Regions from separate parts of the Vibrio sp. F13 genome, predicted to be linked through region 2. Evidence: predicted binding sites of a transcription regulator. Region 2 holds the regulator's gene; the other holds the start of a gene.

Evidence for each region. The regulator MetJ, encoded in region 2, represses methionine synthesis genes. The targets are predictions, from matches to a motif close to TTAGACNTNTANANGTCTAA.
Region 1: metH (methionine synthase) is a predicted target of MetJ. The motif match lies at 1,958-1,977, and genes of this name have one in related genera.

What each region holds. Positions count from the first base shown of each region.
Region 1 is NZ_CP170175.1:1,401,295-1,409,484, forward strand. Features, by position in the region: gene metH (methionine synthase) at 1-1,909, opposite strand, end outside; gene LMH68_RS06275 (cation:proton antiporter) at 2,079-3,359, shown strand; one part of gene LMH68_RS06280 (IS630 family transposase) at 4,162-4,737, opposite strand; one part of gene LMH68_RS06280 (IS630 family transposase) at 4,739-5,197, opposite strand; tRNA gene LMH68_RS06285 (tRNA-Trp) at 5,309-5,385, opposite strand; tRNA gene LMH68_RS06290 (tRNA-Asp) at 5,446-5,522, opposite strand; rRNA gene rrf (5S ribosomal RNA) at 5,590-5,705, opposite strand; rRNA gene LMH68_RS06300 (23S ribosomal RNA) at 5,821-8,190, opposite strand, start outside.
Region 2 is NZ_CP170175.1:2,010,297-2,018,486, forward strand. Features, by position in the region: gene hslV (ATP-dependent protease subunit HslV) at 1-13, opposite strand, end outside; gene ftsN (cell division protein FtsN) at 248-787, opposite strand; gene cytR (DNA-binding transcriptional regulator CytR) at 910-1,914, opposite strand; gene priA (primosomal protein N') at 2,155-4,356, opposite strand; gene rpmE (50S ribosomal protein L31) at 4,689-4,907, shown strand; gene LMH68_RS09225 (malic enzyme-like NAD(P)-binding protein) at 5,242-6,549, shown strand; gene metJ (met regulon transcriptional regulator MetJ) at 6,716-7,036, opposite strand; gene LMH68_RS09235 (O-succinylhomoserine (thiol)-lyase) at 7,245-8,190, shown strand, end outside.

The sequences.
Region 1 (8,190 bases), 610 kb from region 2:
TCGCCATATCCAGCAATCTTTCAGTCGAATCATCACGACGGTTTAGTACGACATCTTCAACAGCATCACGCAGATCTTCTGGAACATTATCGTAAATTTCCAACTGACCAGCGTTTACAATGCCCATATCCATACCGTTTTTAAAACAGTGATATAGGAATACCGCGTGAATAGCCTCACGGACGTAGTTATTACCACGGAATGAGAATGAAACATTCGACACACCGCCAGAGATCATCGCATGCGGGAGATCGCGTTTGATGTCTCCTACTGCTTCAATGAAATCAACCGCATAGTTATTATGCTCATCGATACCAGTAGCCACTGCGAAAATATTCGGGTCAAAAATAATATCTTCTGGTGGGAAACCGACTTCATCAACAAGAATGTTGTAGGCATTGGTACAGATTTCGACTTTACGCTCTCGAGTATCAGCCTGCCCGACTTCATCAAACGCCATCACGATGACAGCAGCACCATAACGACGAACTAATTTGGCTTGCTCAACAAACTTCTCTTTGCCTTCTTTTAGAGAGATTGAGTTAACGATGCCTTTGCCTTGAATACACTTTAGGCCAGCTTCGATAACTTCCCACTTAGAAGAATCGACCATAACAGGTACTTTCGAGATTTCAGGTTCTGAAGCACATAGATTCAGGAATTTAACCATACACGCCTCGGCGTCTAGCATCCCTTCATCCATGTTGATATCGATAATCTGAGCGCCATTTTCGACTTGCTCGCGAGCAACACTCAATGCTTCGTCGTAAAGCTCTTCTTTGATCAAACGCTTGAAACGCGCAGAACCAGTGACATTGGTCCGCTCACCTACATTCACGAACAAAGATTCTTTAGCTATCGTCAGTGGCTCTAGTCCCGAAAGACGACAAGAAACTGGTAAGTCTGGCAATTGACGCGGCGTTACACCTTCAACGGCCTCAGCCATTTCACGGATATGCTCTGGAGTAGTACCACAACACCCACCAATTAGGTTCAAGAAGCCACTTTCAGCCCACTCTTTAACATGTTCAGCCATATCCTCAGGAGAAAGGTCATACTCGCCAAATGCATTAGGCAAACCCGCATTAGGGTGAGCAGAAACATTGCACTCTGAGATACGAGACATCTCACCGACATACTCACGCAGTTCATCAGGGCCCAATGCACAGTTCAATCCAAATGAGATTGGTTTTACATGACGAAGGGCGTTGTAGAATGCTTCTGTCGTCTGTCCTGAAAGGGTACGACCTGATGCGTCAGTGATGGTACCGGAAATCATCACTGGAAGAGCAATACCCACCTCTTCAAAAACAGATTCAACGGCAAAGGCACACGCTTTCGCGTTTAACGTATCAAAGATAGTTTCAATAAGAATTAAATCTGAACCGCCCTTAATGAGCGCGCGAGTCGATTCAGAATAGGCTTCAACCAGTTCGTCAAAGCTAACATTACGGTAACCTGGATCGTTTACATCAGGCGAGATAGAACAAGTTCGGTTGGTTGGACCTAATACACCCGCGACGAAGCGAGGTTTATCTGGGGTCTTTGCAGTCCATTCATCAGCTGCTTCACGAGCAAGCTTGGCAGCAGCAAAGTTAATCTCTTCACTAAGGCTTTCCATATCATAGTCGGCCATAGCGATGGTTGTAGCGTTAAAGGTATTGGTTTCGAGGATGTCAGCCCCAGCTTCCAAATACTCCATATGGATATCTTTGATAAGCTTAGGCTGTGTAAGAACTAAAAGGTCATTGTTGCCCTTCAAGTCACTGTGCCAATCAGCAAAGCGTTCACCACGATAGTCTTGCTCTTCCAATTTATAATCCTGAATCATGGTGCCCATGCCACCATCAATCAGTAAAATTCGTTGCTTCAACAGAGCGTCAATCTTTTGCCTTACATTACTTCCCACGGTACAACCTCATTCCTTTAATTATCCCTCCATCCTATCACACATTAAAAAGGAGTCTAGACGTCTAAAAAAGGAAATTGATTACTGAGTCATGACAAAAAAATGTTTGCTATTTGAGCATGAGACAACGAAAATTCATATTCATACTTTGTTACATGTTGGAATCCCAATGTCGGTCTATTACACCTTATGCTTCTTGTCCGCTGCAGCCATGCTTATTGCTTTCGTGAATACAAAAATTGGTAAAATGCAGACAACCATCGCCATCACAGCTGGCTCAATGATGTTATCTCTATTGATTATCATTGCGGGACAAAATAATTGGTTCCAATTGGCAGACATTGCCTCAGAGACCGTTGCCAGTATCAATTTTGAAGATTTCCTTCTAAAAGGGATATTAGGATTCTTACTATTTGCAGGCGGTTTGGGAATCAAATTACCAAACCTAAAAGACCAGAAATGGGAAATAACAGTACTCGCGTTAGGTGCTACGCTGTTTTCAACATTCTTTATCGGTTTTGTGCTGTACGGGTTTTGCCAGTTCATCGGTATTCAATTTGATCTGATTTACTGCCTACTCTTTGGCTCGCTAATCTCTCCAACCGATCCCATCGCCGTGCTAGCAATAGTAAAGAAACTCGACGCTCCCAGAAGAATCTCTACTCAAATCGAGGGAGAATCTCTATTCAACGATGGTTTTGGCTTAGTTATCTTCGTAACCCTATTTACTATCGCATTCGGCACAGAAGCGCCAACCGTCGGTAGTGTGACCATGCTATTCGTTCAAGAGGCAATTGGCGGCATCGTCTACGGTTTTGTTTTAGGTCTTGTATTCCATTACCTAATCAGCAACACCGACGACCACTCGATGGAGTTGCTATTAACCATCGGCATTCCAACTGCTGGTTATGCGTTTGCTGAAGTTCTACATGTATCAGGACCATTAGCGATGGTGGTCTCAGGTATCATGATTGGTAACTGGACTCGCTTTATCGGATTCTCAAAAGAGAGTGAAGATCACTTAGATCATTTCTGGGAATTGATAGATGAATTCTTAAACGGCGTATTATTCCTACTAATTGGTATGTCGATGCTGTTATTCAAATTCCACCAAGAAGATTGGATCTTAATGGCTTTCGCAGTCCCTCTAGTATTGAGTGCACGTTACTTGAGTGTTTTCTTGTCTTACATCGGATTTAAACGCTTTAGAACTTACAACCCGTGGTCGATTAAGATTCTAACTTGGGGTGGTTTACGCGGTGGCTTAGCACTAGCCATGGCACTTTCAATCCCTTCAGGTATCTGGGTAATTGAAGACAAAGCAATCGATGTTAAAGAGATAATCCTTGTCATGACATACGCCGTTGTTGTGTTTTCTATTCTGGTTCAAGGCTCAACTATCACTCCTATGATAGAGAAAGCAAAACAAGCAGAGAAAGAGCTAGATTAACACCTAGATAGATCAACCAAGGCCGCCTACTTTAGGTGGCCTTTTTATACCCAATGGAAGTCAAACTCACCAATTCCCATACTGAAGCTATCGCTGAAAGGTATGCGTGGAACATAGAGCTCATATCGATATTTGATACCACTATTATTGGAGTAATCGAAAGCCTTAATTTCGGGGGAGCACTAAATTTGGCCAGAACTCGTTCAGAAGGTTAAGTCATACTGAGAACTCGTTCTTCTGCTCACTCGTTAGTCTACCCAATAACCCACTCTCAAGTTATATAAGCTTCAATCGAAAGGCTTCACCTTTCACCTGGAAACAAAAATAACGGGACTCAACGTCTCGCTAGAATAGCGTTAGTTATTAACAGGACTACGGAGCTAGATGAGTGGTGAACAGAAAGCTTTAGCTTTGAACTAAGTCATTAAATACAGCAAGGCTGCACTAAATCAGTGTTCGATAGAGATAGCTAAAGGAACACATGGTACTTCAAGTGATACTTGTAAAAATGACAGGAATAAAAAGCGCTAGCATTTCTGCCGAGACGTGCAGACTAGAGTCTTAAATATGGCAAGGCTGGAATGAGTAGGCACTCCGGAGATTCGAGCACGCAGGTGAGCTAGGAGCGCCTAGTTATCCCAACATTACTTCGTAGAAGCAGCAGATACAAAAAAGCCCCAGTATTTCTGCTGAGGCTTAGTATATGGAAAGGTTGGAGGTTTAGACTCCCAACACGCGCTGTTTTGGTAAGTAGGAGAATCCGCGGCTTTGCTAATGGCGTATATTATACCAATCCGGAAAATTAACTGATCAGGTCAATCCAATCTCTTGTACACATTTTTGTGACGCAATCTTTGCACTCAAGAAATCCATTCCAAGCGCTACAGACCTTCGAAACAATATCGTTATAATCAATGAAGTTTTGGTTTGCTAGATAGTGTTGCCTTAACCAACTCCACACTTGCTCTATAGGGTTAAGCTCTGGTGAGTATGGCGGCAATTTGATAATACTGACATTATCAAATGGGTTAGCAATATCATCGGTATGCCATCCTGCGCCATCCATTATTACCACTGAATGACGGTCTTTTTCTGTGACTTTAGATATCTGCTCTAGATGGTTTATCATGATGTCTTTGTTAACCCAAGGGACGACCATTGCCTCACCAATCCCTCTCGATGGGCACACTGAGCCAAACAAATAAGCGTATTCAAATTGCTGCTGTTTTACTACGCGAGGTCTCGTTCCACGAGTAGCCCAAAGACGTGTTGTTGTGTTCTGCTGACCAAACCTAGCTTCGTCTTGAAACCAGACATCAACACTCTCTAGCCCAATATGGTCGGGGATCTTAAGGATCGTTTCGATTTGGAATTTTTTTAAAATCGTCTTGTATTTGCTGTGATTGTTTAGGGTGTTTGGAACGAGAAGTTATCCAAGAAAAACCCATGTGGTCGAGGAGATAATAGATGGAATTAGGGTGGTAGTGCTTGTCAAAGTGTTTAACGATGTAGTCATGTATATCGCTTCCAACAAGGCGGCCACCAGAAGGTGATTCAGCTTCTTTTTTTATGAAGGCACTGAGTTGAGCCCGCTGCTCATCGGTGAGGTATGCAGGCCTACCAGTCCGAGGTTTTTCTTGAAGTCCTTCTAGGCCTTCTTCAAAAAAAATCCGAACCCATTTATTGACACTGGTTCGACTGACTTTGAGAAATTTTGCAATTTGTGTACGAGAGAGGCCGTCTTTAAAGTGTGCGAGCGCAAGTAAACGCATCTTCATCTGAATGGTTTTTTGCTGGCTCGCAAGCTTTTTGAAGTCAGTGTTATTAAGGCTATCCATGGCTAAATTTCACAATAATTCATCAATCTTAATTAGATCACATTTTTACTTTAATTGGTATTAGATTCAGAAAGCAAAAAGGCTCTAGCATTTCTGCTAGAGCCTTAAATGTGGCAGGGGTGGAGAGATTCGAACTCCCAACACGCGGATTTGGAATCCGCTGCTCTGCCAATTGGAGCTACACCCCTAAAACTTTCATTACTTCCAGATTCGAAAAAACCTCGCACTAGGCGAGGTTATCGAATAAGTGGCGGAGTGGACGGGACTCGAACCCGCGACCCCCGGCGTGACAGGCCGGTATTCTAACCAACTGAACTACCACTCCGCAGTGGTCAACTCACTAAGTGAGCGTCCATATCTCCAGGTCGGTCAACCTAAAGATTTAATTTAAAGCCTGGCGATGTCCTACTCTCACATGGGGAAACCCCACACTACCATCGGCGCTATTGTGTTTCACTTCTGAGTTCGGCATGGAATCAGGTGGGTCCACAATGCTATGGTCGCCAAGCAAATTTTAAAATTCGGAAAGCTGCTTCTCTATCTAATAGAGCTATAAAAGTATCTCTTCAAACTCATTCAAGGTCTGGTCTTTCTTTGAGTCCACAAAACCCCTTGGGTGTTGTATGGTTAAGCCTCACGGGCAATTAGTACAGGTTAGCTCAATGCCTCGCAGCACTTACACACCCTGCCTATCAACGTCGTAGTCTACGACAACCCTTTAGGACACTTATAGTGCCAGGGAAAACTCATCTCAAGGCTCGCTTCCCGCTTAGATGCTTTCAGCGGTTATCGATTCCGAACTTAGCTACCGGGCAATGCCATTGGCATGACAACCCGAACACCAGAGGTTCGTCCACTCCGGTCCTCTCGTACTAGGAGCAGCCCCTTTCAATTTTCCAACGCCCACGGCAGATAGGGACCGAACTGTCTCACGACGTTCTAAACCCAGCTCGCGTACCACTTTAAATGGCGAACAGCCATACCCTTGGGACCGACTTCAGCCCCAGGATGTGATGAGCCGACATCGAGGTGCCAAACACCGCCGTCGATATGAACTCTTGGGCGGTATCAGCCTGTTATCCCCGGAGTACCTTTTATCCGTTGAGCGATGGCCCTTCCATTCAGAACCACCGGATCACTATGACCTGCTTTCGCACCTGCTCGAATTGTCATTCTCGCAGTCAAGCGGGCTTATGCCATTGCACTAACCACACGATGTCCAACCGTGTTTAGCCCACCTTCGTGCTCCTCCGTTACTCTTTGGGAGGAGACCGCCCCAGTCAAACTACCCACCAGGCACTGTCCGTAATCCCGATTCAGGGACCAACGTTAGAACATCAAAACTACAAGGGTGGTATTTCAAGGACGACTCCACCACATCTAGCGACGCGGTTTCAAAGTCTCCCACCTATCCTACACATGTAGGTTCAATGTTCAGTGCCAAGCTGTAGTAAAGGTTCACGGGGTCTTTCCGTCTAGCCGCGGGTACACTGCATCTTCACAGCGATTTCAATTTCACTGAGTCTCGGGTGGAGACAGCGTGGCCATCATTACGCCATTCGTGCAGGTCGGAACTTACCCGACAAGGAATTTCGCTACCTTAGGACCGTTATAGTTACGGCCGCCGTTTACCGGGGCTTCGATCAAGAGCTTCGACCGAAGTCTAACCCCATCAATTAACCTTCCGGCACCGGGCAGGCGTCACACCGTATACGTCATCTTACGATTTTGCACAGTGCTGTGTTTTTAATAAACAGTTGCAGCCACCTGGTATCTGCGACTCTCGTCTGCTCCATCCGCAAGGGACTTCACTGATAAGAGCGTACCTTCTCCCGAAGTTACGGTACCATTTTGCCTAGTTCCTTCACCCGAGTTCTCTCAAGCGCCTTGGTATTCTCTACCCGACCACCTGTGTCGGTTTGGGGTACGATTCCTTACAATCTGAAGCTTAGAGGCTTTTCCTGGAAGCATGGCATCAATGACTTCACTACCGTAGTAGCTCGACATCGTATCTCAGCGTTAATAGCGGTCCGGATTTACCTAAACCACCCGCCTACGTACTTGAACCTGGACAACCGTCGCCAGGCCCACCTAGCCTTCTCCGTCCCCCCATCGCAATTGTAAGAAGTACGGGAATATTAACCCGTTTCCCATCGACTACGCCTTTCGGCCTCGCCTTAGGAGTCGACTTACCCTGCCCCGATTAACGTTGGACAGGAACCCTTGGTCTTCCGGCGAGGGAGTTTTTCACTCCCTTTATCGTTACTCATGTCAGCATTCGCACTTCTGATACCTCCAGCAGCCCTTACAGACCACCTTCAACGGCTTACAGAACGCTCCCCTACCCCACATACCCTAAGGTACGTAGCCGCAGCTTCGGTGTATAGCTTAGCCCCGTTACATCTTCCGCGCAGGCCGACTCGACCAGTGAGCTATTACGCTTTCTTTAAATGATGGCTGCTTCTAAGCCAACATCCTGGCTGTCTGAGCCTTCCCACATCGTTTCCCACTTAGCTATACTTTGGGACCTTAGCTGGCGGTCTGGGTTGTTTCCCTCTCCACGACGGACGTTAGCACCCGCCGTGTGTCTCCCGGATAGTACTTACTGGTATTCGGAGTTTGCAAAGGGTTGGTAAGTCGGGATGACCCCCTAGCCTTAACAGTGCTCTACCCCCAGTAGTATTCGTCCGAGGCGCTACCTAAATAGCTTTCGGGGAGAACCAGCTATCTCCAGGTTTGATTGGCCTTTCACCCCTAGCCACAAGTCATCCGCTAATTTTTCAACATTAGTCGGTTCGGTCCTCCAGTTGATGTTACTCAACCTTCAACCTGCCCATGGCTAGATCACCTGGTTTCGGGTCTAATCCTAGCAACTGTACGCCCAGTTAAGACTCGGTTTCCCTACGGCTCCCCTAAACGGTTAACCTTGCTACTAAAATTAAGTCGCTGACCCATTATACAAAAGGTACGCAGTCACACCACGAAGGTGCTCC
Region 2 (8,190 bases):
CAATGGTAGTCACGAGTAGGGCCTCTTAATATTTCTTATCTTTGGGTATAAAAAGTATATGAGGATGGTGCTCGGATAATTCAAGGAAGGGCGAGTGATGTCGCGCAACTTATCGGCGGAAGTTGTAAGGAAAACTGACTAAAGGGAGTAAATAAAAGAAAACCTCCACAATGGGAGGCTTTCGGAGTTTGTTTTTCGGCTTTTGCTAAGATTAAGACTGCGACTATTGCTAAATCTAAATCTAAATCTAATCGGTGTCTTTCCAAATAGCGCAAGGTTCGATTTTCGCCCGTTGCAGCTTATGGCGATCGCGCTCGGCGTCACGCTTCAACTTGTATGGCCCTAAAACCACACGGTACCAGCTACTGCCGTCTTTTTTACGGATTTCACTCGAGATACCTTGGAACGCAATATCTAACTTGCGCGTTTCTGCCTGTGCTGACGTTTTGTAAGCGCCACACTGCATCACGTAAGGGATCTTAGAGATCTCTTGCTCTTTGGCTTTAACTTCAATCTCGCGGCTTGGCAGCGTTTCAACGTAGTCCCACTTCTCTTCTGGAGGCGGTGGAATCACTTTCGCTGGTTTTGGCTTAGGTTTTGGTTTGGTAGCCACAGGTGTTGGTGCTGGCGGCTCAGGATTATTACTCAATAAGTAAAGTCCATAACCAAAACCACCGGCAAGGAGGATCGCCAAAAGACCACTGCGCCAAGGTTTACGGCGAGGGGCTTGTTTCTTGGTCGGTTTTTTCGTGCCACGACCGCGCTTTACATAATCTCTATTAGCCACAAGACAATTCAATAGTTGCTGATTCTGTCCTCATGGTAATCCAGATTGCGCGAGGATAATAGTGCAGAAATGGAAGCGGCACATCAAAATGTGCCGCAGATTTATAAGGGTATTTCTGAGGGTTACATTCGAGGTGGTGCGGTGCTGCCTCTAACGACTAATTTAGCTTCAAGTAGACGCGAACCTGCTTGCACATCGTTGCCTTTTAATAGATCAAGCATCATCAACATCGCTTGGCGTCCAATCTCATAACGAGGCTGAGAAATGGTGGTTAGCGGTGGATCGCAGTATTGAGCGAATTGGATGTCATCGAAGCCGACAATCGATAGGTCTTGAGGAACGCGCAAGCCCAGCTTCTTCGTTTCTTGAATCGCACCAATCGCCATCGCATCGTTGTGACAGAAGATAGCTGTAGGTTGTTCAGGAAGTGCCAGTAATTGACGAACCGCTTGAGCGCCCGCTTCAAAGGTGAAGTCACCGACCGTGCTATAGGCTGGATTCATTGAGACTCCGGCGCGACGCAGCGCTTGCTGGTAGCCTTGTTGGCGGAACTTACACAGTGTTGCCGATACTGGTCCTGAAATTTGAGCAATACGCTTATGACCTAACTGAGCTAGGTAGTTCACCGCTTCAAAGGCAGAGGTCAGGTTATCGATGTGTACCGTAGGCAGTTCAAGCTCAGGGGCAAACTCACACGCCATTACCATCGGCGGTAAATTCTTTTGTTCAGGTTTGCTGACATCAAACGGATGGTCAGTACCCAGCAGCAACATGCCGTCGGCTTGTTTGGTGAAAACTAAGTTAACAAACGAAGACTCGCGCTTCTTTTGCTGGCCGCTATCACCCAGTAGAACAAGGTAATCATTTTCTACTGCGGCATCTTCGATACCACGAATGATCTCGGCGAAATAAGGGTCACAGATATCAGGAACAATAGTGATGATGGTTTTTGATTCGTTGCGACGTAAGTTTCTAGCTAATGTATTGGGTGAGTATCCAGCTTCAAGTACTGCTGTTTCCACTCGTTTGCGAGTCGAAACTGAGACTTTCTCAGGGTTCATCAATGCACGTGATACCGTGGCTGTTGAGACGCCTGCTAGCTGGGCAACATCCTTCATTGTCGCCATAAATTAAACCCTCTTTTAAGTTCCTTTGCCGCCTAAGCATCTAAGGCGTGAATAATAAATGTAATCGAATAGATATTATGAAAGTGTTGCTAACACTTTTTTTATTGCAATATTTTATTCGTTTAATCCGTGTAAAGTTACGGCTAGATTAACAAAAATCACATGACTAGTGTGAAGTTGCTCACGAGAAATATGAAATATTTGTGAACAAACTTATCATTAGTTTTAACCCAAGTGGGTTTAACTCAAATCTTGCGGCTCAATATCGAGTGACCAGCGAACTTTTTTCGCAGCAGGTAACATATTGATGGCCGGCTTGGCACTCATCAATAGCTTCTGCATTAACGAGCGCGTCTGAGTTTGTAAGATTAACTGCCAGCGCGATTTGCCCGCTCGTTTTGCTAACGGAGCCGGGGTTGGCCCTAACACCATGCAATATTGGTCAAACAGCGGGTGCGATTCCAATGTGTGACGAACCTGACGCAAGAACTCTTCCACCAAGCGAGTGTCATTGGCTTCTGCTCTAAACAGCGTCATAAAGGTATAGGGCGGTAACATTGCCTGCTTACGTTCTGCCAGCGCCGTCTGAGCAAAGTGGTTATAGTCTTTGTGTAGCAAGGCTTGCAACAACCCATGTTCTGGGTGGTGAGTCTGTAAGATCACTTCACCGGGTTTGCTTGCTCGTCCTGCGCGTCCCGCTACTTGGATGAATAGCTGGGCAAGACGTTCAGAGGCACGGAAGTCACTACTATATAAAGAGCCATCCACATCCAATAACGCCACAAGTGTCACGTCAGGGAAATGGTGACCCTTAGCAAGCATCTGCGTGCCGATAAGAATTTGGAATTCACCCTTCCGAATCGACTCGAGCGCGCTTTCTAAGCTGCCTTTACGGCGGGTGCTGTCGCGGTCAATACGAATGGTTTTGTATTCCGGGAATAGTTGACCAAGTTGAGCTTCTAACTGCTCGGTACCGACACCCACTGTCACCAAGTTCACAGACCCACAACCTTGGCAGTTGTGCACGATATGCTGCTGAGAACCACAGTGGTGGCAGCGCATCTCATTACTGTATTGGTGATAGGTGTAGTAAGCATCACAACGTTTACACTCGGCTGTCCAACCACAATCGTGACACATTAATGCCGGAGAAAACCCTCGACGATTGAGGAACAGCATCACTTGGTTGCCAGCTTTGAGGTGTCTTTGCATCTCTGCAATTAACGACGCAGACAAACCACTTTCTAGATATTCACCTTTAACATCCAACACCTTATTGGTGGTCGGCAGTGCGACACCCGCACGTGAAGTCAGGGTGAGATAACTGTATTTGCCGATCTGAGCGTTGTGCAGCGTCTCAAAGGCCGGAGTCGCCGAGCCTAACACAACTGGAATCTGCGCTTTGTGCGCACGCATGATCGCCACATCACGAGCGTGGTAGCGCAGGCTATCTTGCTGTTTATAAGACGCATCGTGTTCTTCATCGACAATGATAATACCTAGGTCAGCAAACGGCGTGAACAGAGCCGAACGGGTACCAATCACGATGCCCGCTATTTTATCGCGCGCCGATAACCAAGCATTCAGTCGCTCAGAATCGTTTAAACCTGAGTGGATAACCTCAACAGGTACATTAAAGCGTCGCTTAAAGCGGTTAATCGTTTGAGGGGTGAGGCCAATCTCGGGCACGAGCACTAACGCTTGTTTACCTTGGTCGAGAATCGGCTTAATCATATTAAGGTAAACCTCGGTCTTACCTGAGCCAGTAACGCCCTCTAACAGGAAGCAACCAAAGTCGGTTTGGCTATTTACGGTCGCAATCGCGATGGCTTGTTCGGCATTGAGCTTAGGCTTGTCTTGGTCGTTTTCAAGATCAACTGGCCACGGCTGACGCGTTGGCTTTTTCTCTACCGATTCAATCCAGCCTTTCTCTTCTAGCGTTTTGAGTACGGCGCTGCCAACTTCTTCATCAATGAACTCTTGATGAGGAACCGGGCCGTGTTCAAGCATGTGCATCACTTTGGCTTGCTTGACCGCGCGACCAAAACCTTGCATCAGTTGGTCTTTGCCTGATGGCGTTAACTGCCACTCAACCAGCGTCGCGAAGTCGGCGGCTTTGCCTTTTCTTAGAGCGCTCGGAAGGGCGTTAGCAAAGGTTTCGCCAAGAGGGTACTGATAAAACTGACTGCACCACATTAACAGTGAATAGACAGATTCCGGCCAAACGGGTTGGTTGTCTAATAAGGCTTTAATGGGCTTGAGCTTATCTAGCTCGAATTCTGATTCGTTAACCAGAGCCGTGACAATCCCAGTTAAGGTTTGTCGTCCAAAAGGCACAGAGACGCGACCACCAATAATCGGGAATAGGTGGTTTGGAATCTTGTAATCGAACTGCTTGTCGAGTGGAACAGGCAGCGCCACACGGGCAATCATTGGACGCATAAAGGGACGGCTTTATCTGAATTGACGAGAGCGAACAGTCTAAAGGATAAGGCGGTTAAATTCGAGAAGCAGTTTGGATGAAGGTGGCGAGTTAGCGTATACCGACAACGACAGCCCGAAATCTCAGGCCGATAAAGGAAATAAAGAGAGAATTGGTGAAAAATGTATCAAATCGGTTGATCCTGCTTTATAGATTCATTACTATACTGCGCCTTAAAGGTATGGCTTCATCACTCTTTTGTGTCGATGCGGTGTCTTTATTTCTTTTTTTAAACTACGTGTGGTGTGCGGCTTAGAATCGTATAGCGACACGGCCTACTTGAGGTTATCCCATGAAAGCTGGAATCCACCCAGAATACAAAGCAGTTACTGCAACTTGTTCTTGCGGCAACACATTTGAGTTCAACTCAACGCTAGCAAAAGAATCAATCCACCTAGACGTATGTGACAAATGTCACCCGTTCTACACTGGTAAGCAACGTATCGTAGATACTGGCGGCCGTGTTGATTGCTTCAACAAGCGTTTCGGTGCTCTTTCTAGCAAGAAGTGATTCTCGCTATTTAGACATGAAAAAGGACACTTCGGTGTCCTTTTTTGTTGCCTGTAATTTGAGAAAGCACTGACTTCTATTCAAGCATCACTCTCACCCAACGATAAGTTGCCTCTCTATTCTATTTCAGGGCAATTCCTTGCGTATCTCTCTTCACCAAAATTCAGCACGAAACTTCAACAAGCGATAGTAATTTCAACTGCTCACTGGTCTTATTAGTAGTGAAATCTCGTTTTTTAATGAGACAGAGGCTTCAACCACCTAGGAACTTTGAAGTACATCCATTAACATGAACAAGATCCCCCAAATAATAATATCCTAGGAACCTACACCTATGTCTGAAGACAGCCGCCAAGATCAATCCTCTCAAGCGTTATCATCTGAAAAATCGTTATCGCCTCAAGAACAATTCCGTCAGCAAGCTCTTGATTACCATGAGTTCCCAATTCCAGGCAAAATTGCCGTAGAACTGACGAAGCCTGCAAACTCTGCAGAAGACCTAGCACTTGCATACAGCCCAGGCGTGGCTGAGCCTGTTCGCGAGATCGCACAGAACGTTGATAACGTTTATAAGTACACAGGTAAAGGCAACATGGTTGCAGTTATCTCTAACGGTACAGCGATTCTTGGCCTAGGTAACCTTGGCCCTATTGCTTCTAAACCTGTTATGGAAGGCAAAGCGCTCCTGTTTAAGCGTTTTGCTGGTTTAGATTCTATCGATATTGAAGTAAAACACCGCACAATCGATGAGTTCGTTGATACAGTTGCGAATATCGCAGATACATTCGGCGGTATTAACCTGGAAGACATCAAAGCACCAGACTGTTTTGAGATTGAACGTCGCCTGATTGAACGTTGTGATGTTCCGGTATTCCACGATGACCAACACGGTACTGCGATTGTAACGGCAGCGGGTATGCTGAATGCGATCGAGCTTCAAGGTAAGAAACTTGAAGAGTGTAAGATCGTTTGTTTAGGTGCTGGCGCAGCGGCGGTTGCTTGTATGGAACTACTGATTAAGTGTGGCGCTCAGCGTGAAAAAATCTACATGCTTGACCGTAAAGGTGTGATCCATACTCGTCGTGATGACCTCAACGAATACAAAGAGCTGTTCGCAAATAACACTGATAAGCGTACGCTTGAAGATGTTATCGAAGGCGCTGACCTGTTCTTGGGTGTATCGGGGCCGAATCTACTGCCTGCTGAAGCACTAACGCTGATGGCTGATAAGCCTGTTGTGTTTGCATGTTCAAACCCAGATCCAGAGATCAAGCCTGAGCTTGCACACGAAGTTCGTTCTGACCTAATCATGGGTACAGGCCGCAGTGATTACCCTAACCAAGTAAACAACGTACTTTGTTTCCCATTCATTTTCCGTGGTGCACTAGACGTGCGTGCGAGCGAAATTAATGACGAAATGAAGCTAGCGGCGGTTAAAGCGATTCGTGAACTGGCGAAAGAAGAAGTTCCAGCTGAAGTACTAGCAGCTGCGGGCGAGACTGCACTGGAGTTCGGTAAGGGTTACATCATTCCTAAGCCAATGGACCCACGTCTACTTCCTCGCGTAGCACGAGCAGTTGCGGAAGCGGCTGTTGAATCTGGCGTAGCTCGTATCGAGATGCCTGCTAACTATATGGCTTAATAGCTATTGCTCTATTGAGCCAAAAAGAATAATAAAAAACCGACTCATCTGGAGTCGGTTTTTTTATGTCTATCATTCACAGCGCAATCATAAAAAGCTATGCGCGATGTGATAAATAAGGTTCAGCTAGAGCGAATCAATAATGAAGGCAGTGACTGAGTTGTTTTTATTCTTCGTCAAACGCTTCGAACTCGATACCCATCTCTGTCATCAGCTTTTTCACTTCAGCAGGAATATCGTCTGGGCGGTCTTTACGAAGGTCTTCATCCGTTGGTAGTGGTTGGCCTGTGTACGCATGTAGAAAGGCTTCGCACAGTAGCTCACTGTTTGTTGCATGGCGTAGGTTATTAATCTGGCGGCGAGTACGCTCGTCAGTAAGAACCTTTAACACTTTTAGAGGGATAGAAACTGTAATTTTCTTTACTTGTTCGCTTTTCTTTCCATGCTCAGCATATGGGCTTATGTATTCACCATTCCAGTCGGCCATTGCGTACCTTCATCACTTTAGTTGTTAGAATAAATTAATAGTGGTGATTTTAGCGGGATTTACTGCCATAAGCAAAGACATATAGACGTCTAGAAGTGTTGACGTCTCACGTTTATGAAAGTAAAGTGAATAACATATATCTAACACAGCCGCAAAATGCCGACAAGCCGCTGTGATTCTCAGACGCAAAACTTGTAAGGAAGCACCTATGAGCAGCCGGAAGCCAGCAACAATCGCAGTACGTACTGGTATCGAGTCAGACACGCAACACCATGCCGTTGTCCCACCCATTTATCTTTCGACTAACTATGGGTTTCCCGCTTTTGGTGAAGTGCCAAAGTACGATTACACCCGTTCTGGTAACCCAAACCGCGGTTTATTAGAGACGGCACTGTTTGAGCTTGAATCAGGCAAAGGCGCGGTTGTGACTAACTGTGGTACTTCGGCGCTTAACTTATGGGTTTCGGCTTTCTTAGGCGGCGATGATCTTATTATTGCACCGCACGATTGCTACGGCGGTACTTACCGTCTGTTTAACACTCGCTCGCTAAAAGGTGACTTCAAAGTTCTGTTCGTTGATCAATCGGATCAAGCAGCGCTGGATGCGGCGCTCGCGCTTAAGCCAAAGTTGATCTTAATTGAAACCCCATCGAATCCACTGGTTCGCGTGGTTGATATTGCAGAAACTTGCCGTAAAGCGAAAGAGGTTGGTGCTCTGGTTGCTGTCGACAACACGTTTTTGACACCTGTGTTCCAAAAGCCTTTAGAGCTGGGTGCTGATTTTGTTATCCACTCAACCACTAAGTACATCAATGGACACTCAGATGTTATTGGTGGCGTTGTGGTCACTAAGACAGAAGAACACGCTGAAGAGTTAGCATGGTGGGGCAACTGTATTGGTGCGACCGGCACACCATTTGATAGCTACATGACTTTACGTGGTATTCGTACGCTAGGTGCGCGTATGCGAGTTCACGAAGAAAGCTCACGTGAAATTCTAGCGTCTCTGCAGCAACAAGATCTTGTTGGCACTATTTACCACCCAAGCCTTCCTGAACATCCGGGTCATGATATCGCGAAGAAACAGCAATCGGGCTTTGGTTCCATGCTCAGTTTTGAGTTTGCGGGCTCATTCGAGGCGCTTAAATACTTTG